3 regions of the Serratia sp. MMO-28 genome follow, and region 3 is predicted to be linked to each of the others. Evidence: predicted binding sites of a transcription regulator. Region 3 holds the regulator's gene; each other region holds the start of a gene.

The links. Region 3 encodes sigma-54, which starts transcription at its own class of promoters, with help from an activator protein. Its sites were predicted from a motif close to GTTGGCACANNTTTCGCTNT; they were not measured.
Positions count from the first base shown of each region.
Region 1: a site for sigma-54 is predicted at 5,529-5,548, ahead of glnK (P-II family nitrogen regulator). Genes of this name have one in related genera too.
Region 2: a site for sigma-54 is predicted at 2,197-2,216, ahead of glnA (glutamate--ammonia ligase). Genes of this name have one in related genera too.

Region 1 covers NZ_JBBCVB010000011.1:72,803-83,058, reverse strand. Annotated here, with positions in the region: gene tomB (Hha toxicity modulator TomB) at 192-560, shown strand; gene WG891_RS11770 (HHA domain-containing protein) at 611-814, shown strand; RNA gene ffs (signal recognition particle sRNA small type) at 1,500-1,596, opposite strand; gene WG891_RS11760 (MGMT family protein) at 1,753-2,067, shown strand; gene WG891_RS11755 (YbaY family lipoprotein) at 2,121-2,612, opposite strand; gene tesB (acyl-CoA thioesterase II) at 2,889-3,752, shown strand; gene amtB (ammonium transporter AmtB) at 3,815-5,101, opposite strand; gene glnK (P-II family nitrogen regulator) at 5,138-5,476, opposite strand; gene WG891_RS11735 (SmdB family multidrug efflux ABC transporter permease/ATP-binding protein) at 5,763-7,541, opposite strand; gene WG891_RS11730 (SmdA family multidrug ABC transporter permease/ATP-binding protein) at 7,534-9,309, opposite strand; gene WG891_RS11725 (Lrp/AsnC family transcriptional regulator) at 9,399-9,860, opposite strand; gene WG891_RS11720 (PLP-dependent cysteine synthase family protein) at 9,981-10,256, shown strand, end outside.
Region 2 covers NZ_JBBCVB010000014.1:8,236-18,491, reverse strand. Annotated here, with positions in the region: gene typA (ribosome-dependent GTPase TypA) at 102-1,925, opposite strand; gene glnA (glutamate--ammonia ligase) at 2,298-3,707, shown strand; gene glnL (nitrogen regulation protein NR(II)) at 4,015-5,064, shown strand; gene glnG (nitrogen regulation protein NR(I)) at 5,073-6,485, shown strand; gene WG891_RS13675 (YshB family small membrane protein) at 6,599-6,721, shown strand; gene hemN (oxygen-independent coproporphyrinogen III oxidase) at 6,757-8,130, opposite strand; gene yihI (Der GTPase-activating protein YihI) at 8,381-8,926, opposite strand; gene yihA (ribosome biogenesis GTP-binding protein YihA/YsxC) at 9,668-10,256, shown strand, end outside.
Region 3 covers NZ_JBBCVB010000009.1:1,762-12,017, reverse strand. Annotated here, with positions in the region: gene mlaE (lipid asymmetry maintenance ABC transporter permease subunit MlaE) at 1-460, opposite strand, end outside; gene mlaF (phospholipid ABC transporter ATP-binding protein MlaF) at 465-1,280, opposite strand; gene WG891_RS09720 (calcium/sodium antiporter) at 1,722-2,702, shown strand; gene kdsD (arabinose-5-phosphate isomerase KdsD) at 2,718-3,704, shown strand; gene kdsC (3-deoxy-manno-octulosonate-8-phosphatase KdsC) at 3,722-4,276, shown strand; gene lptC (LPS export ABC transporter periplasmic protein LptC) at 4,273-4,851, shown strand; gene lptA (lipopolysaccharide ABC transporter substrate-binding protein LptA) at 4,820-5,359, shown strand; gene lptB (LPS export ABC transporter ATP-binding protein) at 5,366-6,091, shown strand; gene rpoN (RNA polymerase factor sigma-54) at 6,122-7,555, shown strand; gene hpf (ribosome hibernation promoting factor) at 7,579-7,866, shown strand; gene ptsN (PTS IIA-like nitrogen regulatory protein PtsN) at 8,108-8,569, shown strand; gene rapZ (RNase adapter RapZ) at 8,702-9,556, shown strand; gene npr (PTS phosphocarrier protein NPr) at 9,553-9,825, shown strand; gene WG891_RS09665 (aldehyde dehydrogenase family protein) at 9,971-10,256, opposite strand, start outside.

The DNA of each region.
Region 1 (10,256 bases), on a different contig from region 3:
GACTTGCCTTACGCCAACTGCTGATGAATTGTAAGTTTAAGTAATAGTAACAGGCCAGATGGCAAAAAATGATTTATATTCATTGTGAGGAAAGTTTATTTCGCCGTTGTTAAGCTACCTCCGTCTATGATGTAAATCAGTGTACTCACAGAGTGTTATCAACACCGAAATTAAGAGTTACGGGGGATGATATGGATGAGTATTCGCCTAAAGGGCATGATATTGCACAACTCAAATTCTTGTGTGAAAATTTGTATGACGAAGGTATGGCCACTTTGGGTGACAGCAACCATGGGTGGGTAAACGATCCGACGTCTGCCGTCAACCTGCAGCTTAACGAGTTGATTGAACATATTGCTTCGTTTGTAATGAGTTTTAGAATTAAATACATGGACGAAAGTGATTTGTCGGAACTGGTCGAGGAGTATCTCGATGATACCTATACGCTGTTCAGCAGTTATGGTATCAATGATTCCGATTTGCGTCGTTGGCAAAAGACCAAGGCGCGGTTATTCAGAATGTTCTCGGGAGAGGGCATCTGTACGACAATGAAGACTTAGAGGATAATTATCCTCATATAATTTCACGGTTAATAAGATTAAAGGTTACCATGACGAAAATTGACTATCTGATGCGTTTGCGTAAATGCACCACGATTGACACTCTTGAGCGTGTTATAGAGAAAAATAAGTACGAACTCTCTAACGATGAGTTGGAACTGTTCTACTCTGCTGCGGACCATCGCCTGGCCGAACTGACCATGAACAAACTGTACGATAAAATCCCAACTGCTGTTTGGAAATACGTAAGATAATCAAAGTAGCATAGTGTTGAGCCGATAACATTATCGGCTTCAATGGCTGTTCTGCCTAGGTATTTATCTTAAAAGTAGGGTAACCACGTTACGCTGCTGGGAATTTTATTGAAATAGTTAGAAACAATTTCCAGGTAAGAATAGGCAGTTTTTTGCGCTGTGCGTTAATGCTTCAGTGCAGTTAAGTAACGTCTGTTATAAATAAACAGCGATTAATTCTTAAACATTTAAATATATCTTATATATTTTCGCTAAATAGCTCTCACTTTCAGATAAATCGGTTTGACAACATACCGTTAAATTCAACTAACAATATACTTCCAATACTCTATAATCCGTTGATATTTCTTTTCAAAAATGCAGCAATATCTTACTGCATCATTATCGCCATGTGTTTCCATCAAGGGTATATCCTCCAGTAAAGCCTCTTCTACAACAAAATTTTCCGTGTTTTTAATACAGGGTTTTCTAGCACGTTGAAGACAAATCTATTCATTCGGTGAGTATTCATAAGGAATGTACGAGAACGAATAGGCAATAACCCATACAATGTGGTTGCCTCTCATACCAGCGGCGGCTAAGGGTGTGAAAATATGCGCTGGCCGCTATCGCAACTAGATATAAGGGTAGCGAAAGAAAGCGTCGGCATTAACCGGGGATTTTTTTGGGGGGAAATTGGTGGGGACCCTGCCAGCTACATCCCGGCACACACGTCACCTGCTACGGCTGCTTCCTTCCGGATCTGACCGAGTTCACAAGTTAGTGTTGCGGGAGAACCAACAGGGCCCCCATTGACGGCTTCATTGACTGCGAAGCGACGGGCATTATCGGTGATGGCCACCCAAATAGCAAGCCAACCCAGGCCAACCGCTGTTTTCTTACCCACCCAGGCTATGGCACACTTCCGTTACTCGGTTTATGCAGCAGGAAATAGAGACATGGCACCAGAAGAGGCCACCTTTCGTCAGCGCGTGTTCCACGTAATTGCCGCCATTCCCTATGGGAAAGTGACAACCTACGGCGAAGTCGCCCGGTTAGCAGGCTCATCACGCGCTGCACGTCAGGTAGGGGGAGTTCTGAAAAAGTTACCGGCAGGCAGCACCCTCCCCTGGCACCGTGTCATCAATCGTCACGGCCAGATTTCATTACGTGGCGAGGATCACGCCCGGCAAAAACAGGCGCTGCTCGCCGAAGGTATCGTGTTTAGCGCGCAGGGCGGTATCGACCTGCAGGTTTATCGTTGGCGTTGGTAAAAAAAAGCCTTTGGCCGTCAGGCTCAAAGGCTGGTTGATTCAGGCGCTCATAGCTAAGGCGTGAGAGCCGAGGCTACCTGAAGAGGCACATTCTGCACAGGAACCAGCAGCAGCTCGGCCTGAGTCCCGTTGCGGTTGATCACTTCCTGAATGGTATCAGTGATAAAAATCAACTGGCCGTTCAGCGTAATCGCCGCGCTCAAAATGATACGCGCATTAGGCTGAATGTCCGCCGGGTGGTATGGCAACACGAAACTGAACGGCGTTTGTTGGCCTTCGGTACGCGTCACCGATTGTGCAATAACCTTTGACGGAGCATCAGCCAGTGAGGCATCGGACAGCGTGACCGTCAATACGGCATCCGGTGGCAAGGCAATACGCTGGCGAATATTGACTGAGCCTCTCACCGCTGGGTCTTGCATTTGCGCTTGTGATACCGCAGAGGCATTATGAGCCGGCATCGGCATATTCGCACTCTGATGGGTACACCCCGCCAGGGTAACGGCCAACACGGCCACACCGCCTACTTTGTGCCAGAGTTTCATGGAGCGTCTCCTCTACTTTCAGCAACACCTTGGTGGCTTAAACCACCACAACAATAAAATATAGCATAAAACACCAACAAATACCGTCACCTTCGCATATCAGTAACTCACATGATGCTATTTAACTGGAATTAACAACTGGTTATCAACCCTAAGCACCCAATAAACTACGGACGAATACCGCCAGAAAGGCACAAGGGATCATGCAATATATTGACGTCTTGCCGTAATATTCCGCACACTGCGCAACAAGATGATGAAAAGGGTTACCACTTTATGAGCCAGGCACTGCAAAACCTCCTCGACCTGCTGAATTTGGAGAAAATTGAAGAAGGCTTGTACCGCGGCCAAAGCGAAGATCTGGGGCTACGCCAGGTATTTGGCGGCCAGGTCGTTGGTCAGGCACTGTATGCCGCTAAGCAGACGGCTCCTGAAGAGCGCAGTGTGCACTCATTTCACAGCTATTTCCTGCGCCCCGGTGACAGCAGCCAACCAATTATTTATGACGTAGAAACCCTGCGCGACGGCAACAGTTTCAGCGCCCGTCGTGTCAGCGCTATCCAGCATGGCAAACCGATCTTCTACATGACCGCCTCATTCCAAACCCCGGAACAAGGGTTTGAACACCAGAACACCATGCCAGATGTGCCACCGCCGGAAGGATTGCTGTCAGAATCGGAGATCGCCCAAAAGCTGTCGCATATGTTGCCGGAAAAGGTACGGGAAAAATTTATTGGCCAGAAGCCGATCGAAATGCGCCCGGTAAAATTCCATAACCCGATGAAAGGTAGCGTGGAAGAACCTTACCGTCATGTCTGGTTCCGTGCCAATGGCACCATGCCGGATAATCCGCGGATCCATCAATATTTGCTGGGCTACGCTTCCGACTTCAACTTCCTGCCAACGGCGTTGCAGCCGCACGGCGTCGGGTTCCTGGAGCCTGGCATGCAAGTAGCAACCATCGATCACTCGATGTGGTTCCATCGTCCGTTCCGCCTGGACGAGTGGCTACTGTATGTCGTGGAAAGCCCCTCCGCCTCCGGTGCTCGTGGATTTGTACGCGGCCAGTTCTATACCCGTGAGGGGGTATTGGTGGCCACCACGGTGCAGGAAGGCGTTATCCGCCAGCGCGACGCATAATAAGAGAAAGGGCGATGTCACCATCGCCCTTTCTGCACCACCATCGTGACTCGGTCAGCAAATTACTGGTTGTAGGCATTCTCGCCGTGGCTGTTGACGTCCAGCCCTTCGCGCTCTTGTTCTTCGGGTACACGCAGCCCGACAATCGCCCCGGCCACTTTGAAGGCGATAAACGCCGCCACGCTTGACCATACCAGAGTAATCACCACGCTCAGCAACTGGATCCACATCTGATGTGCCATCGTCACGCCTGCAGCATAGCCAGTACCACCGAGTGAAGAGGCGGTGAACACGCCGGTCAGCAGGCAACCCACAATCCCACACACACCGTGCACACCAAACACGTCACAGGTATCGTCCACCTTCAGCCATTTCTTCAGCGTCACCACGCCCCACAGGCCAGCAACCCCGCCCACCAGGCCAATAATCAGCGCCCCACCCACACCGACGGTACCCGCAGCCGGCGTAATCGCTACCAGACCCGCGATACACCCGGAACAGGCCCCCAGCAAAGAAGGTTTACCGCGCAGGATCCACTCAGCGAAGGTCCAGGAGAGGATCGCCCCCGCAGTCGCTATCACCGTGTTCAGGAATGCCAGGGCAGCAATGCCGTTGGCCGCGCTGGCAGAACCGGCGTTGAAGCCAAACCAACCGATATACAGGATAGAAGCTCCGGTAAACACCATCGGCAGGTTGTGGGGTTTAAACGCTTCTTTACCAAAACCGGCGCGTTTACCCAGCAAGTAAGCACCCACTAACCCTGCGCTGGCGGCGTTGATATGCACTACGGTACCACCGGCAAAATCCAGCGCCCCATCGGTAGCCAGTAAGCCACCGCCCCAGACCATGTGCGCAATCGGCAGGTAGGAAAGGGTGAACCAGATGGCCGCAAAAATCACTACGGCGGAGAAGCGAATACGCTCGGCAAAGCCCCCCACCACCAGCGCCACGGTAATACAGGCGAAAGAAGCCTGGAACGCCACGTGGATCATCTGGCTAAAGGTGCCGGTTACGCTGTCAATGCCGATCCCTTTCAGCATTACCGTCTGAAAACCACCAAAGAAGGCATTCCCCTCGCTGAAGGCGAAGCTGTAGCCATACACGACCCACAGCACGCACACCAAGGCGAACGTGACGGTAACCTGTGTCAGCATTGAAAGCACGTTTTTGGCTCGCAGCAGACCACCGTAAAATAGAGCGACACCGGGCAAGGTCATAAACAACACCAGCGCGGTACAAATCATCATAAAGGCATTGTCAGCTTTATCAGCCACTGCCGGAGCGGCCAGAGCCAAAGAAGGAACCAGGGTTACCGTACTCAGGCCCAACATGGATAAAAGTTTTTTCATTATCAACCATCCCCATTTACTTTACTGAGCCTGTGATTACAGTGCTGCTTCGTCTGTTTCACCGGTACGGATACGAATGACACGTTGCAATTCGGCAACGAAAATTTTGCCATCGCCAATTTTGCCGGTGTAGGCCGCTTTGCTGATCACATCAATCACTTCATCTAACTGGTCGTCGGCGATAGCAATATCGATTTTGACTTTAGGCAAGAAGTTGACGCTGTATTCGGCTCCGCGATAAAGCTCGGCATGCCCCTTCTGGCGACCAAACCCTTTGACCTCAGTTACGGTCAAACCCTGAATACCTACAGAGGATAACGCTTCACGCACGTCCTCTAACTTGAATGGTTTAATCACCACGGTAACCAGCTTCATATTGCCTCTCCACGAATTAAGCCCAAAAACTTACCCCCGGTACGATTCTTATAAAGCAAAGGCTATGCCATAAATTATTTCGTTTTAAAATTCAGCCAATTATGCGGATGAGTGGCGACACAAAGATTGAAGATGGAGAAGGGCGCATAGTATTGATGAGCGGCACCGCACCATTATGGTGCAATGCGCGTTGGGAAGGTGCAGTAAATCATAGAGAAGGGAACAATGCCCGCTGGTGGTGCAAAAATCAGAAAATCCCGCCAGCGGCACACACTGGCGGGCTCTCTTATGCTGGCTGAGCTTCCTCACGCGTAGCGGCAGCCAGTTCCTCACCCGCCAGTTGTAACTGGTACATCTGGTAATAGCGGCCCTGCTGCGCCAGTAACTGCTGATGGTTCCCCTGCTCCACCGCCTGGCCACGATGCAGTACCAGAATCGAGTCGGCCTCGACGATGGTGGAAAGACGGTGTGCAATCACCACCAGCGTGGTGTGCTCGCGGATCAGGCGTAATGCACGCTGGATCGCCTGCTCCGTGCCAGAATCGATGTTCGCCGTGGCTTCATCCAGGATCAGGATCTGTGGTGCCTGCACCAATACGCGCGCCATAGCCAGCAACTGTTTCTGGCCGACAGAGAGGTTATTCCCCTGCTCGCCCAAGCACGTGTGAAGCCCTTGCGGAAATGAACGCACCAGTTCAGCCAGTTGTACCGCTTCCAGCGCCTGCCAGACGGCTTCTTCATCAATGTTACGGCCCAGCGTCACATTTGCCAGCACCGACTCGGCGATCACTACCGGATCCTGTTGCACCATGGCAATGCCCTGGCGCAAGGTGCGGTGCGAAAGCGTGGACAATGGGCGCCCGTCAACCCGCACTTCGCCAGATTCTACCGGGTAATACCCCATCAGCAGGTTGGCCAGCGTGCTCTTACCGCTGCCGGTATGCCCCACCAACGCCACAAAGCCGCGCGACGGTACGCTCAGCGAGATATGCTGCAACACCTTTTGCCGATCGCGATAGGCAAAGCTCAGATCGTCAATCTCAATACTGCCGCTTGTCAGCGGGCGATCGTCTGCACCGTAGCTCTGCTGGTGGCGATCCATCAAATCAAAAATACGTTCACCGGCCACCACCGCCTGCTGCAAGATCGACTGCTGCGAAGTCAACTCAATCAGCGGCTCATTCAAACGGCCAAGATAGTTGATAAAGGCGTACAACACCCCCACGCCAATCACGCCTTCACCGCTGAAGCCAAACAGCATCAGCAAGCCGCAGAGTACCAAGGCAGAAAACAGGCTGAGCAGTGGCCGCAGCAGAAAGCCATCCAGGCGCAGCGTCTGCATACGCGCTATGTAGTGTGAGCGGCTGGCGGCGCTCATACGCTCGCCAAACCGCTTCTGCTGGCGAAACTGCTGGATCACCCCCATCCCGCTGATCACTTCGTTAAAGCCATCATTGATATCCGCCAGATAGCTGCGAACCCGGCGCACAATCGGCGTGCTGTAGTATTGATAGATCCACATCACCACCAGCACCGCCGGGAAGATGCAGATCGCCACCAGCGCCATGCGCCAGTCGAGGCTGAACATCGCCACCAGCATCGCGCCGATCAACGCCGCGCTTTTCAGCACCGTGGCCACCACCATCACATACAGGTCTTTAATCACCTCGGTATCGTTGGTGACCCGCGATATCAGCTGCCCGACCGGTTGAGTATCAAAGGCGCTCAGCGGCTGACGCAGCGCCGCATCCATCACGTCGGTACGCAAGCGTTGCACGACCCCCACCGCGGCCCGATTGAACAACAAGGCCTGAAAATATTGCAGCGCAGCAGCCAGCAGTTCGAGCAGAACGTAAGCCACCGCCAGCCCACTGACAATCATCAGCGGCAGTTGCCCCTTGGCAACATAGTTATCGATAAAATAGCCGATCAGGATTGGCCCAGCGACTTCCGCCGCCGCCGCGATCCACAACATCACCACAGCCAGCCCCAGCGGCTTACGGTAAGGTGAACCGTAAGCCAGCAGCCGTTTCAACGTTGGCCAGATCTTTTGCATCTTACTCATCAGCCAGCGCCTCCTCAGGGGTTTCCGGCGTTTCATCCAGCGCCGCTTCCAGTTGCTGGTAACGATACATATCGCGATACCAGCCAGGCTGCGCCGCCAGTGAGGTGTGCTGCCCATGCTGGGTAACCGTTCCCTGCTGCAATACCAGGATTTCACTGGCTTCAGTCAGGGCCGAAAGACGGTGCGCGCTGATAATTAGCGTGCGGCTTTGCCCCCAACTGCGCAGGTTATGCAGGATTTGGTGTTCCGTTCGGCCATCCACCGCAGAAAGCGCATCGTCAAGGATCAGGATCTCCGCCTCCAGCAGCAACGCCCGCGCAATGGAAATCCGCTGTTTCTGACCGCCGGACAACATCACGCCGCGCTCGCCCACTTCGGTTTCATACCCCTGCGGCAGACGCAGAATATCTTCATGCACGCTGGCCAGACGCGCGGCCTGTTCAATCTGCTCCTGCGTGGCCGCAGGGTTTCCGAGGGCAATGTTATTTGCCACACTGTCGGAGAACAGGAACGGGGTCTGGCTGACCACCGACAGGCGTGAACGCCACTGATCAAGTTTGATCTGGGTGAGCGGCAAACCGTGGTAACTGATTTGCCCATCATCAATATCGAACTGACGCTGAATTAAGGCCAGCAGCGTCGATTTCCCCGCACCTGTCGGCCCGCACAGGCCGAGCATTTGCCCTGGCTGCAGTTCCAGCGCAACATGGTGCAATGCTGGCCTGGCGTTTTCCGGATAGTGAAACGCGTTGATCTTCACCGCCAACTGACCGCGAGCGGCAGGTAACTCAAGCTCGCCGTCTTTCACCGCCGGCGCTTCTTCCAGCAGGCTGCGGATGCGGCTATACGCCGCACTGCCACGCTCAACGATATTGAACATCCACGCCAATGCCAGCATCGGCCAGATCATCAGGCCGAGATACATGACAAAACTGGTGAGTTGACCCAGGGTGAGTGCCCCTTCGACCACCATCCAACTGCCGCCGCCGATCGCCAGCAGGTTGGAGGCACCGATGGCAATATAAATGGTGGGATTGAAACGCGCGTCAACGCGCGCCACGTGCATATTCTTCGCACCGGTCTGCGCCGCCACATCGGCAAACTGCCTGGATTGATGATCTTCCAGCCCAAAGGCTTTGATCATACGGATGCTGGTCATACTCTCCTGCGCCTGATCGTTCAAGCTGGAAAACGCTGCCTGCGCCGATTTAAAACGCTCATGCAGCTGATCGCCATAGTGCTTGATGGCGATCGCCATGATCGGCATCGGGATCAGCGAAAGCAGCGTCAGTTGCCAACTGATCTGCGTGCTCATCACCAGCAGCACCACCAGGCCCATCACCAACGAATCCACCAGCGTCAGCACCCCCTCACCGGCGGCAAACACCACGCGATCCACATCGTTGGTGGCCCGTGCCATCAGATCGCCGGTACGATGGCGCAGATAAAAAGCCGGATTCTGGCGGCTGAGCTGGTGATAGAAATTTTCACGCAGTTCCACCGCCAACTGATAGGACGCACCAAACAGCAGCACCCGCCACACATAGCGCAGCAGGTAAACCAGGATCGCGGTGCCGAGCATCAGCCCGAGCCAGGCCAGCAGTACGCGGGTAGACATCTGTTTGCTGGTCACGCCATCGACAATGATCCCCACCAGCTTGGGCGGCAGCAGTTGCAGAATGGCAATAATGATCAGCAGCAGCACCGCGCCAAGATAGCGGCGCCATTCGCGGCGGAAATACCAGCCGATTTGAGCAAATAATCTCACGCAGTTTTATTCCAGACAGGTAACGGTTTTCTCTTTTTTGCCTTAGCGGCAGACAATACTACCGGTAAAGCAGCTGCTCGGTGACGTTTTCACTCCGGCACTGGCAGCGCCGTGGTGTATTTGATTTTTTCCATCGCGAAGCTGGAGGTCACATCGATTAGCCCTGGTACGCCGGTCACCAGGCGCTTGTAGAAGTTGTCATAGCTTTTCATATCGGCCACTTCAACCTGCATCAGGTAATCGTATTCCCCCGCCATGCGGTAAAATGCCAGCACTTCTGGCATCTGCGCCGTCAGTGCAACAAACTTCTGATACCACTCGCTGCTGTGCTGTTGGGTTTTAATCAGAACAAACGCCGTCAGCCCAAGCCCGAGTTTTTCATTATCCAGCAGCGCGACGCGTGCACGAATGTAGCCTTCATCCTCCAGCCTTTTCAGCCGTTTCCAGCACGGGGTCGACGTCAGGTTCACTGCGTCGGCCAAAACCTGCAGCGATTGTGTACAGTCTTGTTGCAGCATGCACAGCAGTTTGCGGTCTGTTTTGTCTAACATAGCTCAATCCGGAGAAAATTTTTCTCCCATTAGGCGATTAAACAGGAAAAATGGCAATCCTTTTTTCCTGGTGAAACGCTATGCTACGCCATCAACCAGCCCCTATTCTGAGACCTGATGATGACAAACGCTTGGGTAAAATATGCTATCGGTGAAATAGAAGCGGATTTTCAACGCTCCGCCGACACGCACCTGATACGCCTGAACCTGCCGGAATTCCCCGGCATCTGCCTGTATCTGAAAGATGAAAGCACCCACCCTACCGGCAGCCTGAAGCATCGCCTGGCACGTTCGCTGTTCCTGTACGGCCTGTGTAACGGCTGGATCCAGCAAGACACCACCATTATTGAAGCCTCTTCAGGCAGCACCGCGGTGTCAGAGGCTTATTTCGCCAGG
Region 2 (10,256 bases), on a different contig from region 3:
AAAGGTGAAAAGCGCACGACAAGGCGTAGAAACGGGGCTCAGGGGAAGAAAAACTCAGGGCGCCTTAACGCGCCCTAAGCATTGCGGATTAAATCGGTTGATTAACCTTCTTTAGGACCGCGGTTCGCACGCTTACGATCGTTTTCCGTCAGGTGACGCTTACGGATACGGATCGAGATTGGCGTCACTTCTACCAGTTCGTCATCATCGATAAATTCCAGAGCTTGCTCCAGAGACATCTTGATGGCGGGAACCAGGGTAGTCGCTTCGTCAGTACCAGAAGCACGCATGTTGGTCAGCTTTTTACCGGTCAGGCAGTTCACGGTCAGGTCGTTAGAGCGTGAGTGAATCCCGATGATCTGGCCTTCATACACTTCTGCACCGTGGCCCAGGAACAGCTTACCGCGATCTTGCAGGCCGAACAGGGCGAATGCTACCGCTTTACCCTGGCCGTTGGAGATCAGCACGCCGTTCTGACGCTGGCCCACTTCGCCTGGACGCACGTCGTCGTAGTGGCTGAAGGTGGAGTACAGCAGGCCAGTACCGGAAGTCATGGTCATGAATTCGTTACGGAAACCGATCAGGCCACGGCTTGGGATCACATAGTCAAGGCGGACACGGCCCTTGCCATCTGGATCCATGTTTTTCAGGTCGGCTTTACGCTCGCCCATCGCCTGCATCACAGAACCCTGATGCTGCTCTTCGATGTCCAGAGTCACGTTTTCGAATGGCTCCTGCTTGCGGCCATCGATTTCGCGGAAGATGACTTTCGGACGGGAAACCGCCAGTTCGAAACCTTCACGGCGCATGTTTTCGATCAGTACCGACAGGTGAAGCTCACCACGGCCTGAAACGCGGAATGCATCAGCATCTGCCGTTTCTTCCACGCGCAATGCCACGTTGTGTACCAGCTCTTTGTTCAGGCGCTCAAGGATCTGACGTGAAGTCACATACTTGCCTTCTTTACCGCAGAACGGTGAGGTGTTGACGTTAAAGAACATGCTGACGGTCGGCTCATCAACCGACAGAGCAGGCAGTGCTTCTACCGCATTCACATCACAGATGGTATCGGAGATATTCAGTTCGCCCAGACCGGTGATGGCGATGATGTCGCCTGCTTCAGCCACGCTGGCTTCGATGCGCTCCAGACCCATGTGGGTCAGTACCTTACCGATTTTACCGTTGCGGGTTTTACCTTCGCTGTCGATAACCGTGATCTGCTGGTTAGGCTTCACTTTACCGCGCTTGATGCGGCCAATGCCGATAACGCCAACGTAGTTGTTGTAATCGAGTTGGGAAATCTGCATCTGGAACGGGGCATCCAGCTCAACCTTCGGCGCTGACACGTGGTCAACGATCGCCTGGTACAGCGGGGTCATGTCTTCGGCCATATCGTTATGGTCGGAACCCGCGATCCCCAGCAGAGCGGAAGCATAGATGATTGGGAAGTCGAGCTGTTCGTCGGTGGCATCCAGGTTAACGAACAGATCGAAGACCTGATCAACAACCCAGTCAGGACGCGCACCAGGGCGGTCAACCTTATTGATAACCACGATCGGTTTCAGACCGTTAGCAAAGGCTTTCTTGGTCACGAAACGGGTTTGCGGCATTGGGCCATCCATCGCATCCACGACCAGCAGCACCGAGTCGACCATTGACATCACTCGCTCTACCTCACCGCCGAAGTCGGCGTGTCCTGGGGTATCTACGATGTTGATGCGGTAGTCTTTCCAATTAATGGCGGTGTTTTTTGCGAGGATGGTAATCCCACGCTCTTTCTCCAAATCGTTGGAGTCCATTACACGTTCAGTTGCTTCCGCACGCTCTCCGAAAGTACCGGATTGTTGCAGCAATTTGTCAACCAGGGTGGTTTTACCATGGTCAACGTGGGCAATAATGGCGATGTTACGCAAATTTTCGATCACAGCTTTGCCTCAGGCATTAGAAATAGCGCGCTATTGTACACGTATTAAGCGAGGGACTAAACAAGATCACAACACTCTCTTATAAACAACTGTGTACAGGTCAGTTTGTGATCTCATTCACGGTGCAAAAAGCAGCAATCAGTCGCGTTTTGCACCATTTAAGTGCCCCAGGCGGCATTATTTGCACCATACCAGTGCATTGCTCCACCCGTGGTGCATACTACGGGTGGGTAAAACCCGCGCAAAAAGGCGATTATTTCGCTTTTAAAAAGTTGGCACAGTTTTCGCTTTAGTCTACACAAGGCGAAATCAAGCCAGTTTCCACAGATTCGTTCCACGACGACGACAACGATAAATCCGGGAGAGTTAAGTATGTCCGCTGAACACGTTTTAACGATGCTGAATGAGCATGAAGTGAAATTTGTAGACCTGCGCTTCACTGACACCAAGGGTAAAGAACAACACGTCACCATCCCTGCTCATCAGGTAAATGCCGACTTCTTCGAAGAAGGTAAAATGTTTGACGGCTCCTCAATCGGTGGTTGGAAAGGCATCAACGAATCTGACATGGTACTGATGCCAGATGCCAGCACGGCGGTTCTGGATCCGTTCTTTGAAGAATCTACGCTGATCATTCGCTGTGACATCCTCGAGCCAGGCACCATGCAGGGCTATGACCGCGATCCGCGTTCTATTTCCAAGCGTGCAGAAGACTTCCTGCGTTCTTCCGGCATCGCCGATACCGTGCTGTTCGGGCCAGAGCCAGAGTTCTTCCTGTTTGACGACGTGCGTTTCGGCAGCAGCATCCGTGGTTCCCACGTGAGCATTGATGACATTGAAGGCGCCTGGAACACCAGCACCAAATACGAAGGCGGTAACAAAGGCCACCGTCCAGCGGTGAAAGGCGGTTACTTCCCAGTACCACCGGTTGATTCTTCACAGGACATCCGCTCTACCATGTGTTTGACCATGGAAGAAATGGGCCTGGTGGTTGAAGCTCATCACCACGAAGTGGCTACCGCCGGTCAGAACGAAGTGGCAACCCGCTTCAACACCATGACCAAAAAAGCCGACGAAATCCAAATCTACAAATACGTGGTGCACAACGTGGCTCACGCATTTGGTAAAACCGCAACCTTTATGCCAAAACCGATGTTCGGTGATAACGGTTCCGGTATGCACTGCCACATGTCGCTGTCCAAGAACGGGACCAACCTGTTCGCTGGCGACAAATACGGCGGCCTGTCCGACATCGCGCTGTTCTACATCGGCGGTATCATCAAGCACGCCAAAGCGATCAACGCCCTGGCAAACCCAACCACCAACTCTTACAAGCGTTTGGTGCCGGGTTATGAAGCACCGGTGATGCTGGCTTATTCTGCCCGTAACCGTTCAGCGTCTATCCGTATCCCAGTGGTTGCCAGCCCGAAAGCGCGCCGTATTGAAGCTCGCTTCCCGGATCCAGCGGCTAACCCATACCTGTGCTTCGCCGCACTGCTGATGGCTGGCCTGGACGGCATCATCAACAAGATCCACCCTGGCGATGCCATGGATAAAAACCTGTATGACCTGCCGCCGGAAGAAGAAGCCGAGATTCCAAAAGTGGCTGGTTCTCTGGATGAAGCCATGGCTGCACTGAACGAAGACCGCGAGTTCCTGACCCGTGGCGGCGTGTTCACCGACGATGCGATCGATGCTTACATCGAACTGCGTAAAGAAGAGATGGACCGCGTTCGCATGACGCCGCACCCAGTAGAGTTTGAATTGTACTACAGCGTTTAAATGAGACCTTGCGCCATCTGTCGATGGCGCACCGGTTCAGTTGCCGTTTTTTTGTTGCCGTGGAAACTTTTTAGCCCATCTCTGATGGGCTTTTTTCTCCACTGTATTTTCTAAACTATTTCATACCGCGATAGTGCAGGATGGAGTAGGATGGATGCACTAAAAAGGTGCAGAAGTCTGCTGTACCCAAGGAGTTTCATGGGGCCAGACTGGCAACCGAGCACATCCCCTGAAGCTTGGTCAGCAAAATAACCGCGGTGAACAAGGCCGGCCAACAACGCTGTGCCTTGAAAGATGAAGGGCATATATGGCAACTGGCAAGCTACCCGACGCTGGGCAGATCCTCAATTCTCTTATCAATAGCATCCTGCTGTTGGACGATCGGCTTGCTGTTCATTATGCCAACCCGGCGGCACAGCAGCTGCTAGCCCAGAGTTCCCGTAAACTTTTCGGTACGCCACTGCCTGAACTGCTGGGCTATTTTTCGCTCAACATCGAGCTGATGCGTGAGAGCCTCAATGCTGGCCAAGGCTTCACCGATAATGAAGTCACCTTGGTGATCGACAGCCGCGCACATATTCTCTCTCTGACCGCCCAGGCACTGCCGGAAGGCTTTATCCTGATCGAGCTGGCACCAATGGATAACCAGCGTCGCCTGAGCCAGGAGCAGCTACAGCACGCTCAGCAAGTGGCAGCGCGCGATCTGGTGCGCGGATTGGCACATGAAATCAAGAACCCACTCGGCGGCCTGCGCGGCGCAGCACAGTTGCTGGCCAAAGCGCTGCCCGACCCGGTGCTGACCGAATACACCAAGGTGATCATTGAACAGGCCGATCGGCTGCGTAATCTGGTGGATCGCCTGTTGGGGCCGCAGCGGCCTGGGCAACATATTACCCAAAGTATTCATCAGGTTGCAGAACGCGTTTGCCAGTTGGTGTCGTTGGAAAAACCGGATAACGTCACGCTGGTGCGTGATTACGACCCCAGCCTGCCAGAGCTGGCGCACGATCCGGATCAGATAGAACAGGTTTTGCTCAACATCACCCGCAACGCTCTGCAGGCGCTGGGTCAAGCAGGCGGCACCATCACGCTGCGTACGCGCACCGCGTTTCAGATCACTTTGCACGGTACGCGTTATCGGTTGGCAGCACGCATCGATATCGAAGATGACGGCCCCGGCGTCCCGGCGCTGCTGCAAGATACCCTGTTTTACCCGATGGTCAGTGGCCGCGAGGGGGGGACCGGCCTGGGATTGTCTATCGCCCGTAATCTTATCGATCAGCATTGCGGAAAAATTGAATTTAACAGTTGGCCAGGACATACCGAATTCTCGGTCTACCTGCCTATTCGCCAGTGAGGTTTGCTATGCAACGAGGGATAGTCTGGATCGTCGATGACGATAGTTCCATCCGCTGGGTGCTTGAACGCGCGCTCACTGGAGCCGGCGTTAGCTGCGTCACCTTCGAAAGTGGCCATCAAGTGCTGGAACAGCTTGCCACGCAAACTCCCGACGTACTGTTGTCTGATATCCGTATGCCGGGTATGGATGGCCTGGCGCTGCTCAAGCAGATAAAACAGCGCCACCCAATGCTTCCGGTCATCATAATGACCGCGCATTCGGACCTGGATGCTGCCGTCAGCGCCTATCAGCAAGGCGCGTTTGATTATCTGCCGAAACCCTTTGATATCGACGAGGCCGTTGCGCTGGTAGAGCGCGCCATCAGCCATTATCAGGAACAGCAGCAACCGGCACGCAGCCAGCCGATCAGCGATCCGGCAGCCGATATCATCGGTGAAGCGCCAGCGATGCAGGACGTGTTCCGCATTATCGGCCGCCTGTCGCGTTCATCCATCAGCGTGTTGATCAACGGTGAATCGGGAACCGGTAAAGAGCTGGTCGCCCATGCGCTGCACCGCCACAGCCCGCGCGCTAAATCCCCGTTTATCGCCCTGAATATGGCGGCGATCCCTAAAGACCTGATCGAATCCGAGCTGTTCGGCCATGAAAAAGGGGCGTTTACCGGTGCCAACCAGATCCGCCAGGGGCGCTTTGAGCAGGCTGACGGCGGTACGCTGTTCCTGGATGAAATCGGTGATATGCCGCTGGATGTACAAACCCGCTTGCTGCGCGTGCTGGCAGACGGCCAATTTTATCGCGTTGGGGGCTATGCTCCGGTCAAGGTGGATGTGCGCATTATTGCCGCCACCCACCAGAACCTGGAGCTACGGGTGCAAGAAGGTAAGTTCCGCGAAGATCTGTTCCATCGTCTGAACGTGATCAGGGTGCACCTGCCGCCGCTGCGCGAGCGCCGAGAAGATATTCCCCGCCTGGCCCGCCATTTCCTGCAGGTCGCCGCCAAAGAACTGGGCGTGGAAGCAAAAAATCTGCACCCGGAGACCGAAACCGCCCTCACCCGCCTGCCATGGCCAGGCAACGTGCGCCAGTTGGAGAATACCTGCCGCTGGTTAACGGTGATGGCCGCCGGGCAAGAGGTGCTGATTCAGGATCTGCCAAGCGAGCTGTTTGAAACCAGCGCGCCAGAATCGGCTGGCCACAGCCTGCCGGACAGTTGGGCGACTCTGCTGGCACAGTGGGCCGATCGCGCGCTGCGTTCCGGGCATCAAAATCTGCTGTCAGAAGCTCAGCCCGAAATGGAGCGAACCCTGCTTACCACCGCCTTGCGCCATACGCAGGGGCACAAACAGGAGGCCGCCCGCCTGCTGGGATGGGGTAGGAATACGCTAACGCGGAAATTGAAAGAATTGGGGATGGAGTAATCCGTGCGCTTGATAGTAAAAACATAATCGAGCGCACAAAAAACAGCCAAATTGAGACTTTACAGAGCATGCGACAGCAGTATGATCGAGTCGCAAACTCAGGAGGTTGTTTGATGTTGGATTCTCTTATCGTTTTTATTACCCATGGCGCAGACGTCAGTTCTGCCGTCAGCCACACGCCGCAGGCAGCCTTTGCCGCGGTACTGTGCGCCGCACTGATCAATTTCTTCAATTAAAATAACAGCCGCAAATGCGGCTGTTATTTTAAACATCAAATCACCCGAGAAAACTGCTGAGTACGCGCCTGCTTGCGCAAGTAAATATCAAAACACATGCAGATATTGCGGATCAGCAAACGCCCGCGCGGCGTGACACGGATACCCTGTTCATCACGCACCACCAGCCCATCGCGTTCAAACGGAGCCAACAGCTCTAGATCTGGCGTGAAATAATCCGCAAATGTGATCCCATACTGCTGCTCAATCGGCTGATAGCTTAGTTGGAAATTACAGATCAAAGTTTTGATCACATCACGACGCAGGCAGTCGTCTTCCGTCATTGCCAAGCCACGCCAGAGCGCATTGCCACGCTCTTGCACATCGGCGTAATACACCTTGAGCTCTTTCTGGTTCTGCGCGTAGCTGTCGCCAAGCATACTGATGGCAGAAACCCCCAGGCCCAGCAGATCGCTGTCCCCCTGAGTGGTGTAGCCCTGGAAGTTGCGGTGCAACTTGCCTTCACGTTGAGCGACCGCCAGTTCGTCATTCGGCCGAGCAAAGTGATCCATACCGATAAACTGGTAACCCGATTCGGTCAGCGAAGCGATGGTTTGCTGCAAAATGTCGAGTTTCTGCTGCGCACTCGGCAAATCAGCATCTTTGATTTTACGCTGCGCGGCAAACAGGTTCGGCAAATGTGCGTAGTTGAATACGCTCAGGCGATCCGGGTTCAGTTCCGCCACGCGCTGCAGCGTGAAGGCAAAGCTTTCCGGCGTCTGCTTTGGCAGGCCATAAATCAGATCGATATTGGTGGAGTTGAACCCCAGCGCTTTAGCACGAGCGATCAGCGCGAAGATAAAGTCTTCGTTCTGTTCACGGTTCACCAGGCGCTGCACTTCTTTATTGAAGTCCTGCACCCCCATGCTCAGGCGATTGAATCCCTCAGCACGTAAATGATCCAGCACATCCAGCTCAATTTCGCGCGGATCAACCTCGATCGACATCTCCGCATCCGGCAGGAAATCAAAATGCTGGCGCAACGTGGCCATCAACCGGCTGATTTGCTGTTTGCTGAGGTAAGTTGGCGTTCCCCCGCCCCAGTGCATCTGATTAACCTTACGGCCTGCAAACAGCGGCGCACGGGCAGCAATCTCGCGCGCCAACACCGCCAGATATTCATCCGCCTTGTGAGTTTGGCGTGTCACCAATTTATTGCAGCCGCAGAAATAGCAGAGCTTGTGACAGAAAGGAATATGCACATACAGCGACAGCGGGCGCTCAGGATAACGCGCGGCGGCGCGTTTAAACGCCACGTCGTCGTAGCTCTGGTTAAACTCCAGCGCTGTAGGGTATGAGGTATAACGCGGCCCCGAGTAATTATACTTTTGGATCAGGGCCAAATCCCAGACTATCGCCTGTTCTGACATGCTCGCTCACTCCTTCCGATCACCCCTTCATCTTTTAAGCTGCAGGGATTTACCGCCCACCTGTAACTTAAAATCTATTGGGTCTCTTTTTCCTACCGGGCCGGGAAATGGGCAGTGATCTACGCTGTCTGGCCACGGAAGCGCTGCGAAAACGCGCTTTGCGCTTCGACAACCGCCATAGTTTACCGAATAACCACAGTAGATAACATGTCAATAGTAGGGCTATTACCAGGATCAACCACATGTCACGTTAAAATACGTCTTTTGGGTTACCGCTTTTCAGCAGCTTCAGGATGTCTTCCTGCTTCTCTTCCACTTCATCATCTTCATCGCCTAATTCGATGCCTAATTGCTCCATCAGAGCATCGATACGATCCAGCGTTTGTTCAACATATGCCTGATCTTCTGCATTCAGGGTGTCACCATCATCCAGGCGATCCAGCAATGCATCCAGACGTTCGTCATTTTCCAGCTTCGCCAATTCTTCTTCTGGCGTCAAACGAGGCTTGGCTGCAGTCTTGGGTTTTGGCTGCGGTTTAGCCTTCGCTTTAGCATCAACCACCAGTGCGACTGGCACTTTGCTGCCAATACGTGGATCTTTGGGCTGCTCCGCTGCTTTGTTTTTCTGGTTGGCAGATTCAACCTGGGTGCGTGAACCAGAAGCATGACCACGGCGTTTTTTCAGACGCTTGCGCTCACGAGCTTCCTGATCGAGCTCCACACGGCTTTTCTTTTTACTTTTTGGCGTCGCCGCGCTGCTGCGTGGGGCGCGAGGTGCTTTTGATGGTTGGTTCATGGCGTGTGCTCTTAGGTGGGTAGATTCAGTATAGAATTGCTATACGATTGCGGCGGAATCTAGCAGAAAGTAGACAAAGAAAAAAGGCGGCAGGTTAAACCTGCCGCCTATTTCGCACCTTCAATTGAAGGATATTCCTGCTACGCGCTCCGTGCGTACACTCAACGTCCCGGTTTTTCCATCTGCTATAACCGCATTCCCTGCAACTATGCCTTCATCCTGAAAAGGAAATTCGTCCCTAGTGCAATCCGTTAGCCTTCGCCCTTCCTGAGCGTGCTTCCCGCATGCATCCAAATTGCAGTTACTTCACCATCCATATGCTATTCGTACACTCCGGTACAAATAGTTCAATTCCATCTGAAATCATCCTGATACTCATTACACGCCCTGTGTATTCCATGAGATTTATCACCCTTCCTGGATGTTCCTGTTTCCTTCGCGTCCTGCGTTGAGAGCTACTTTACGCCTTTAGGAATTGTACTCAAGGTACCTACAACAGACTTACAGTGATATTTTCGCCATAAAATAACTAACAATTTGTTTTTTAAACAAAAAAAATAAATGAACATTTAAATAAAGAGACATTACCCTCTATTGGAATGGCAAATGTCTTACACGGCAGGAGCCAATTTGCTGGAATGGACTACTCGCTAAACGCATTAAAACCGAGAAAAACACCATTTTGATACCGATGCAGTTATAATCGCCCACCAGATAGCCATCCTCACGGAGACGAAAACGTTGACCAGCAAGAATTACAATTATCATATGACCCACTTCGTCATCAGTGCGCCCGATATTCGCCACCTTCCGGGGGATGAAGGTATTGAAGTCGCATTTGCCGGCCGTTCCAATGCCGGTAAGTCCAGTGCGTTGAATACCCTGACCAATCAGAAAAGCCTGGCTCGTACCAGTAAAACCCCTGGTCGTACCCAATTGATAAACCTGTTTGAGGTGGAAGAAGGCATTCGTCTGGTGGATTTGCCTGGCTATGGCTATGCAGAAGTCCCTGAAGAGATGAAACGCAAATGGCAGCGGGCACTGGGCGAATACCTGCAGATGCGCAACTGTCTGAAAGGCTTGGTGGTACTGATGGATATCCGCCACCCGCTGAAAGATCTCGACCAGCAGATGATTCAGTGGGCCGTTGATGTCGGCACCCCGGTGTTGGTGCTGCTGACCAAAGCCGACAAACTGGCGTCCGGGGCGCGTAAGGCGCAGCTCAATATGGTGCGTGAGGCAGTGCTGCCATTTATGGGGGATATTCAGGTTGAAGCGTTCTCATCACCGAAAAAAATCGGTGTCGACAAACTGAGCCAAAAGCTGAACA
Region 3 (10,256 bases):
TGATTAACCCCGCCCAGAAACGCGGAGCTACGATGCGCCGCAGCGGATCGACCGCCATCATTTCCAGGCTGGAGAGCTGTTCTGTGGCTTTCATCAAGCCGATCTCGGCGGTCAAGGCAGAACCGGCACGGCCGGCAAACAGCAGGGCGGTCACGACCGGCCCCAGCTCACGCAGCAGCGACAGCGCCACCATCATGCCAAGGCTGGCTTCTGCGCTGTAGGTGGTCAGAACAATGTACCCTTGCAGCCCCAGAACCATGCCGATAAACACGCCGGACACCATGATGATCAATAGCGACTGCACACCCACGCTGTAAAGTTGCCTGATCAGCAGCGGCCACTGCTTATGCGGTTCCGGGCGCCCGATCAGCGCATGGAACAGCATCAGCCCGGCGCGCCCAAAAGCGGCGCTGGTGTTGATGCCACGGCGCCCTAACGACGCTAACGCCTGTAAAAACATGAAATTATTTACTCCCATTCCTTAGAAGCTCAGTCTGATAATCACTGGCCGGATAGCGGAAGGGTACCGGCCCGTCGGCAATACCATCCAGAAACTGACGCACGCGTGCATCAGGATTGTTCTGCAACTGTGCTGCCGTACCCTCGGCAATCACATGGTGATCCGCCACGATATAGGCGTAATCAGCAATGCTCAATACCTCTGGCACATCATGTGAAACCACGATGCAAGTTATACCCAGCGCATGATTCAGCTCATCAATCAGCTTCACCAATACGCCCATCGTAATGGGATCCTGGCCGACAAAGGGCTCGTCGAACATGATCAACGCCGGATCCAGCGCAATCGCCCGCGCCAGTGCGGCACGCCGTGCCATCCCGCCAGAAAGCTCGTTTGGCATCAGCTCAGCGGCACCGCGCAGCCCCACGGCTTCAAGCTTCATCAGCACCGTGCTGCGCAGGATTGGCTCCGGCAGGCGGCTGTGTTCACGCAGCGGAAAAGCCACGTTTTCAAACACCGTCAGATCGGTGAACAGCGCTCCCGATTGGAACAGCATGCTCATCTTCTTGCGCGATTCATACAGCTGATGGCGCGATAAGGCGGGAATATTATCACCATCAAACCAAATCTCGCCGCGATCCGGCGCTAACTGACCACCGATCAGGCGTAATAGCGTGGTTTTCCCAATCCCCGACGGCCCCATAATCGCCGTCACCTTGCCGCGGGGAACCGTCAGATTGATGTCTTCAAATATCAGCCGATCGCCGCGAGAGAAGCTCATACCGCGCACTTCGACCAGATTATCTGCCTTCTGGTGCATGTTTATTGATCCTTTACCGGTCGCTCTTGCTAAGGGCCAGCCTTAATGAGGGTGATTGGGCAGGCTCTAAATCTATCCGTGATGTTAAAGCAACAGACGCAATGCGTCTCATCTTTACAAAAACTCACCGCCATTTTGCTACCAATGATGCCATTGGTTTTACTTTTAAGCTTCAGGCAGTCAAAATTAAGAAATAACGCAAAAAAATGAAATTGTTCAACTTTTAACCGGGAAAATCCGTTGCTGCAGCTTAACTTTGCACAACGATGGGCAAGCAAGATGGCCGAATTTCGGCTTTACCAACGAACCGGGATAATACCCAATGGATTTCACGTTGTAGCCAGGCGGTAAGTCCGTGCCCCACCAGCGGGGTGAACGTGTACAACCCACGACACTGCAACCTGAAAAACCAGGGGCATTATACCTAATAAAGGACCCTGCATGTTTCTCGCGATAGTATTGTTAATCGTTGGTTTATTTTTACTGGTGTATGGAGCGGATCGATTAGTTTATGGTGCGGCGGTGATTAGCCGCTCTTTGGGCGTACCGCCGCTGATTATCGGTATGACCATTGTCGGTATTGGCACTTCCCTGCCGGAGCTGATCGTCTCGGTCACTGCGGCGCTGAACGGCCAGACCGATATGGCCGTTGGCAACGTATTGGGTTCCAACATCGCCAATATTTTATTGATCCTGGGGGTTGCTGCGCTGATCCACCCTTTGGCAGCGCGTTCTGACATCCTGCGGCGCGAACTGCCGCTGATGTTGGCTGTCACCTTGATATGCGGTTTTGTGCTGATGGACAACAGCCTCAGCAGGCTGGACGGTGTGCTGCTGCTGGCTGCCGCCACCGGGTTTATTCTGCTGATGCTGAAAATCGCCCGGCAGGCCCAGCGCGAAGGCAATGACAGCCTGACCATGGAGCAACTCGCCGAACTGCCACAGGACAGCAGCAACACCGTGGCCATACTGTGGCTGGTGCTGGCATTTATCATCCTGCCGCTCTCTTCGAAGATGATCATCGACAACGCCACGGTGATCGCCCATTACTTCGCCCTGAGTGAACTGGTGGTCGGCCTGACGATTATTGCCATCGGCACCAGCCTGCCCGAACTGGCCACCACCATTGCCGGAGCACTAAAGGGTGAAGATGATATGGCGATTGGTAATATCATCGGCTCCAACATTTTTAACCTGGTGATCGTCCTGGGTATCCCCGCGCTGCTATCGCCGGGCAGGATCGATCCTGCCGCCTTCCAGCGCGATTACTGGGTGATGCTGGCAGCCAGCATCCTGCTCAGCGCCTTGTGCCTCAGGCGTAAACATCGTATCGGCCATCTGGCGGGTGCTCTGTTATTATGTGGCTTTATTGCGTATCTTGCGGTGTTGTTGTTTAACCCTTTCAGCACGTTTTTTGGCTAAGTGATGGGAATGAGTATGTCGAACATTCAGTGGCAACCGGGCTTTGATTTTCAGCAAGCAGGCAAGGAAGTGCTCCAGATTGAGCGTGCAGGCCTGGCCCAGCTAGATCAGTACATCAACGCCGACTTCACCCGCGCCTGCGAAATGATCGCCGCCTGCTGTGGCAAAGTCGTGGTGATGGGCATCGGCAAATCCGGCCATATCGGCTGCAAGATTGCCGCCACGCTGGCCAGCACCGGCACCCCGGCATTTTTCGTACACCCGGCAGAGGCCAGCCACGGCGATCTGGGCATGGTGTCAGCGCAGGACATTGTGTTGGCCATCTCCAACTCCGGTGAATCCAATGAGATTCTGGCGCTGATCCCGGTGCTGAAACGCCAGCAGATCCCACTGATTTGCCTGACCAACAACCCGGAAAGCTCAATGGGCAAAGCGGCGGAAGTGCACCTGTGCATCAAGGTGCCGCAGGAAGCCTGCCCGCTTGGTCTGGCTCCCACCACCAGCACCACCGCCACGCTGGTGATGGGTGATGCTTTGGCGGTGGCACTGCTGAAAGCACGCGGTTTTACACCGGAAGATTTTGCCCTGTCGCACCCTGGCGGAGCGCTGGGTCGCCGCCTGCTGCTGCGCGTCAGCGACATCATGCACAGAGGCGATGAGATCCCGCAGGTGAGCGCCGACGCCTCTCTGCGCGATGCCCTGCTGGAGATCACCCGCAAAAATCTCGGCATGACCGTGATCTGCAACGATCTGATGAAAATCGCCGGGATCTTCACCGACGGTGACTTACGCCGGGTATTCGACATGGGTATCGATCTCAATAACGCCAAAATCGCCGATGTGATGACGCCAGGAGGCATTCGCGTGCGTCCGAACATGCTGGCGGTCGATGCGCTCAATCTGATGCAGCAACGCCATATCACCGTCGTGCTGGTTGCTGATGGCGACCAGTTGCTGGGTGTGGTACATATGCATGACATGCTGCGTGCCGGCGTTGTCTAATGAAAGGAACCCAATGAATGAGTCTGGTTGAAACCTGCTACGGGCCGGTAACTGAAGACGTGATGGCACGAGCAGGAAAGATCCGCCTGCTGATTTGTGATGTGGACGGCGTGCTGTCAGATGGCCTGATCTACATGGGCAACCAGGGTGAAGAGCTGAAAGCCTTCAATGTGCGCGATGGTTACGGCATCCGCTGCCTGAAAACCTCTGGCATCGAAGTCGCCATCATCACCGGCCGTTCAGCCAAGCTGCTGGAAGATCGGGCAAAAACCTTGGATATCACCCATCTGTATCAAGGGCAATCCGATAAGCTTTTGGCCTTCCGTGAACTGTTAGATAAACTGTCGTTAACACCCGATCACGTGGCCTATATCGGCGACGATCTGATCGACTGGCCGGTGATGGCTGAAGTGGGTCTGGCGGTCGCCGTGGCGGATGCGCACCCGCTGCTGACGCCGCGGGCTCATTACGTTACGCGCATTGCCGGTGGACGTGGTGCCGTGCGTGAACTGTGTGACATTATTCTTTTGGCTCAGAACAAGCTGGAAGGGGCCAAAGGGCTGTCGATATGAGTAAAACCAAACTTTGGATCACCCTGATACTGGCGGTGATCGTACTGGCGCTGATCGGCTGGAATATGGCTGATTTCAGCGATGAAAGCAGCTCGGCACCGATCAATCACCAAGATCCGACCTATCAGAGTCAGCATACGGTGACGGTGGTGTACAGCCCAACCGGTAAACTGAACTATAAACTGGTGGCTGAAGAGGTGAAATATTACACCGCCGATGAATTAAGCTGGTTCACCCGGCCGGTAATGACGCTGTTTAATGATGATGCGGTGGCCACGTGGTCGGTACGCGCCGATCGCGCCAAGCTGACCAAGGATCGTATGCTGTATCTCTACGGTCACGTTGAGGTGAACAGCCTGACCACCACCTCGCAGCTAGAAAAAATCAAAACGGACAACGCTCGGGTTAATCTGGTCACGCAGGATGTTTACTCCGATGATGAAGTGACCCTGTTCGGGACGAACTTTACTTCTAACGGCATGAAAATGCGTGGGAACCTGCGGGACAAAACCGCTGAGCTGATTGATAAGGTCAAGACCAACTATGAAATTCAGAACCAAAAAACAACTCCGTAATCTATTGATCGCCAGCCTCGTTTTGACCGCCAGCACTCCGGTTCTGGCGTTGAAATCCGACGCCGATCAGCCAGTGAATATCAATTCGCTGAAACAGTCGCTCGACATGCAGAGCAACGTCAGCACCTTTACTGACGACGTGGTGATCAGACAAGGCACCATCGAGATCAAAGCCGATAAAGTGGTCGTCACACGCCCCGATGGCGATCAGAACAAGACCTATATTGAAGCCTTTGGTAATCCGGTCACGTTCTACCAGATGCAGGACAACGGCAAACCGGTGAAAGGCCATGCGCAGAAAGTCCGCTATGACGTCGCAACCCAATTGGTCACGCTCACCGGTAATGCTTACCTGGAACAGCTTGACAGCAATGTGCAGGGCGATCGCATCACTTATCTGGTGCAGCAGCAGCAGATGCAGGCGTTCAGCGATAAAGGCAACCGTGTGACAACGGTCCTGGTGCCCTCACAGTTGCAAGACAAAAACGCTCAAAAGAAGAGTAACTAATCCCTTATGGCAACACTCATCGCAGAAAATCTGGCGAAAGCCTATAAAGGCCGCAAAGTCGTCGAAGACGTCAGCCTGAAAGTGAAATCTGGCGAAATCGTCGGCCTGCTGGGCCCCAACGGCGCCGGTAAGACCACCACGTTCTATATGGTGGTGGGTATCGTTCAGCGCGATGCCGGGCGTATCGCCATCGATGAAGAAGACATCAGTATTCTGCCGCTGCATGCCCGTGCGCGCCGGGGTATCGGCTATCTGCCGCAGGAAGCCTCGATCTTCCGTCGCCTGAGCGTTTACGACAACCTGATGGCGGTGCTGGAGATCCGTGACGATCTCACCAGCGAGCAGCGTGCCGATCGCGCCGTCGAACTGATGGAGGAATTCCATATTTCCCATCTGCGCAACAACATGGGCCAGTCGCTGTCCGGTGGTGAACGCCGCCGCGTGGAAATTGCCCGTGCGCTGGCCGCCAACCCGAAATTCATCCTGCTGGATGAACCCTTTGCCGGGGTTGACCCGATTTCCGTTATCGATATCAAGAAAATCATCGAGCACCTGCGTGACAGCGGTCTGGGGGTATTAATCACTGACCACAACGTGCGCGAAACGCTGGACGTGTGTGAACGCGCCTACATCGTCAGCCAAGGCAAATTGATTGCCCATGGCACACCAGATGCTATTCTGGCGGATGAGCAAGTGAAACGCGTTTATCTGGGCGAAGAATTCCGCCTCTAGGTTCTAGCTAACGGAAGTAACCTGAAGATTATGAAGCAAGGTTTGCAACTCAGGCTCAGCCAACAATTGGCGATGACTCCCCAGCTACAGCAGGCGATACGCCTGTTGCAGCTGTCCACGCTTGAGCTCCAGCAGGAAATCCAACTGGCGTTAGAAAGCAACCCACTGCTTGAACAAACCGACCTGCACGAAGAAATTGATACCGAAGAACGCCCGGAGACCGAAGCGCTGGACACCCGTGAGGCGCTGGAACAGAAGGATATGCCCGAAGAGCTGCCTCTGGATGCCACCTGGGATGAGATCTACACGGCAGGTACCCCCTCCGGCAGCAGCATCGATTACAGCGATGACGAATTGCCGGTCTACCAGGGAGAAACCACCCAGACGCTGCAGGACTATCTGATGTGGCAAGTGGATTTAACGCCGTTTTCCGATACCGATGCAGCGATTGCCACCTCGATCGTCGATGCCGTTGATGATACCGGCTATCTCACCGTGCCGCTGGAAGACATTCTGGAAAGCATCGGTGACGACAATGTCACCATGGATGAAGTCGAAGCAGTCTTGAAACGCGTACAGCGCTTCGATCCTATCGGCGTGGCGGCGCGCGATCTGCGTGATTGCCTGCTGATCCAGCTTTCCCAATACGCCAAAGACACGCCTTATCTGGCGGAGGCGCACCTGATCGTCAGTGAGCACCTGGATTTGCTGGCCAATCACGACTTTCGCAGCCTGATGCGAACAACCCGCTCAAAAGAAGATACACTGAAAGAAGCGATGCTGCTGATCCAGTCGCTCGATCCGCGCCCTGGTCAGTCGATCAATACCGGTGAATCCGAGTATGTGATCCCGGATGTCCTGGTGCGTAAGGTGCAAGGTAAATGGCAGGTTGAACTCAATACTGACAGCATCCCGCGCCTGAAGATCAACCAGCAGTATGCCGCGCTCGGCAATAACGTGCGCAACGATGCCGACGGCCAGTTTATTCGCAGCAACCTGCAGGAAGCAAAGTGGCTGATCAAAAGCCTGGAAAGCCGTAATGATACTCTGCTCAAAGTTACCCGCTGCATTGTCGAGCAGCAGGAAGATTTCTTTGAACAGGGGGAAGAGTTTATGAAACCCATGGTGCTGGCCGATATCGCCCAGGCCGTGGAGATGCACGAATCGACGATCTCGCGCGTGACGACGCAGAAGTTCCTGCACAGCCCGCGTGGTATTTTCGAATTGAAGTATTTCTTCTCCAGCCATGTGAATACCGACAGCGGTGGCGAAGCCTCCTCTACGGCGATCCGGGCGTTGGTGAAGAAATTGATTACGGCGGAAAACCCCGCCAAGCCGCTTAGCGACAGCAAGCTGGCCACGATGCTTTCCGATCAGGGGATCATGGTGGCACGGCGCACCGTTGCCAAGTACCGAGAGTCTTTGTCCATCCCGCCGTCAAATCAGCGCAAACAGTTGATTTGACCTCTATAGAGAAGGAAGACATTATGCAGCTCAACATTACCGGACACCACATCGAAATCACTGAACCAATGCGTGAGTTCGTGAACAATAAGTTCGCCAAACTCGAACAGTATTTTGATCGCATTAATCAGGTGTATGTCGTTCTCAGTGTGGAAAAAGTGCAGCAGATTGCAGAAGCAACGGTGCACGTGAATGGAGGCGAGTTGCACGCCACCTCGGAAAAAGAGGATATGTATGCCGCGATTGACTGCCTGATCGATAAACTGGCGCGTCAATTGAACAAACATAAAGACAAACTAAAGCAGCACTGACATTCGGGCCGCGATCGCCTCAGCGAACGCCGCTCAAATTGTAGTCCATTGGCTACCAGGCAACGTCGGCGCGTCCCCCCTGAAAGGGGCGCGCCGACCCGCCATCAGGGTTAAACCGGCGAAAAAAGCGATTCATCAGGCGTCATCGGAGCAGACAGTTTGCCAGCCACTTAGCGCCTCACTGGCTGGCGGCAAAAAGCCCGGTAAAGCGCTTAATGAGAGTTTTTTAAGTGAAGATGAGATGAACAACGAAATAATGCAATTAAGCTCGGTGTTAAACATCGAGTGCACCAAGAGCTCGGTACACTGCACCAGCAAGAAACGGGCGTTGGAAATTATCAGCGAATTGGCCGCTAAACAGCTCAACCTGCCGTCGCAGGTGGTGTTTGATGCCGTTCTCACCCGTGAACGCATGGGCAGCACCGGTATCGGCAACGGTATCGCGATCCCCCATGGCAAACTGGAAGAGGACACCCTGCGTGCCGTTGGCGTGTTTATCCGTCTGGAACAACCCATCGCCTTTGACGCCATTGATAACCAGCCGGTCGACCTGCTGTTTGCCTTACTGGTACCCGCCGATCAGTGCAAAACACATTTGCATACCCTGTCGCTGGTCGCCAAACGGCTGGCAGACAAAACCGTCTGCCGCCGCCTGCGCGCGGCACAGACCGATGAAGAGCTCTACCAGATTATCACCGAGTAATCGCGAGTTGGCGTGACTTTCAGCCATGAAAAAGCTAGTGTTTTACTGATAATGCATCCAGGCTGCGGCCTGGATAATAAAGATCCTAACGGTGGCGATAAACGCCATTGATATGCCAGGGGGAGTTGCCACATGGTGCTGATGATTGTCAGCGGCCGTTCCGGTTCAGGGAAGTCTGTCGCCCTACGGGCGCTGGAAGATATGGGTTTTTACTGCGTTGATAACCTGCCGGTGGTCCTGTTGCCGCAGCTTGCTCAGACGCTGGCCGAACGCAATACCTCTGCGGCGGTGAGCATCGACGTGCGTAACATGCCGGAATCACCGGAAGTATTCGAATACGCCATGACCCAGTTGCCCGAGAGTTTTTCACCGCAACTGCTGTTCCTTGATGCCGATCGCAATACCCTGATCCGTCGCTACAGTGACACCCGTCGCCTCCACCCGCTTTCTGCCAAAAATCTGTCGCTGGAAAGCGCGATTGATGAAGAAAGCGATTTGCTGGAACCTTTGCGTTCACGCGCCGATCTGATCATCGACACATCAGAGATGTCGGTGCACGAACTGGCAGAAATGCTGCGTACCCGCCTGCTGGGTAAACGCGAACGCGAATTGACCATGGTGTTCGAGTCCTTCGGCTTCAAACACGGTATTCCTATTGATGCCGACTATGTGTTTGACGTGCGCTTCCTGCCGAACCCGCACTGGGATCCGAAATTGCGCCCGATGACCGGCCTGGATAGACCGGTCGCCTCGTTCCTCGATCGCCATACCGAAGTGCATAACTTTATCTACCAGACGCGCAGCTATCTGGAGCTTTGGCTGCCGATGCTGGAAACCAACAACCGCAGCTATCTGACCGTGGCTATCGGCTGTACCGGTGGTAAACACCGTTCGGTGTATGTGGCCGAACAGTTGGCAGATTATTTCCGCTCACGCGGCAAGAACGTGCAATCACGCCACCGTACCCTGGAAAAACGCAAGCAATGACGGTCAAGCAAACGGTAGAAATCAAAAACCGGCTGGGCATGCATGCCCGGCCAGCGATGAAGCTGTTTGAACTGGTGCAGAGTTTTGACGCCGAAGTGCTGCTGCGTAATGACAGCGGCACCGAAGCGGAAGCCAGCAGCGTCATAGCGCTGCTGATGCTGGATTCCGCCCAAGGCCGCCAGATCGAAATCGAAGCTACCGGGCCGGAAGAACAACAGGCCCTGGCGGCGGTGATTGAGCTGTTTAATTCCGGCTTTGATGAGGATTAATCCTCCCCCCATCCCAGAATACCCTATGGATTTCAAGTTGCAGCTAGGCGGCAAGGGTGTTAATCCCCAGGAGCTTACTTAGGTAAGTGCCTGGGGTTCGCGCACGCAGCCAACAACACTGCGGCTTGCAAGACGACGGGTATGTTTAGTACCTCATCATCACCGATTTCAGCTCGGTGTAATGTTCGATAAACGCGCTGCCAAACTCGCGCCCGATCCCTGACGATTTCACCCCGCCGAACGGCAATGCCGGATCGAGGAAGGTGTGCATGTTGATCCACACCGTACCGGCTTCGATCCGTGGGATCATGCGCATCGCCTTGCTGAGATCGTTGGTCCACAGGCTGGCCGCCAGGCCGTAAGGCGAGTCGTTCATCATGGCGATCATCTGCTCTTCGTCGTCATAGGCCAGGAAAGTGCCCACCGGGCCG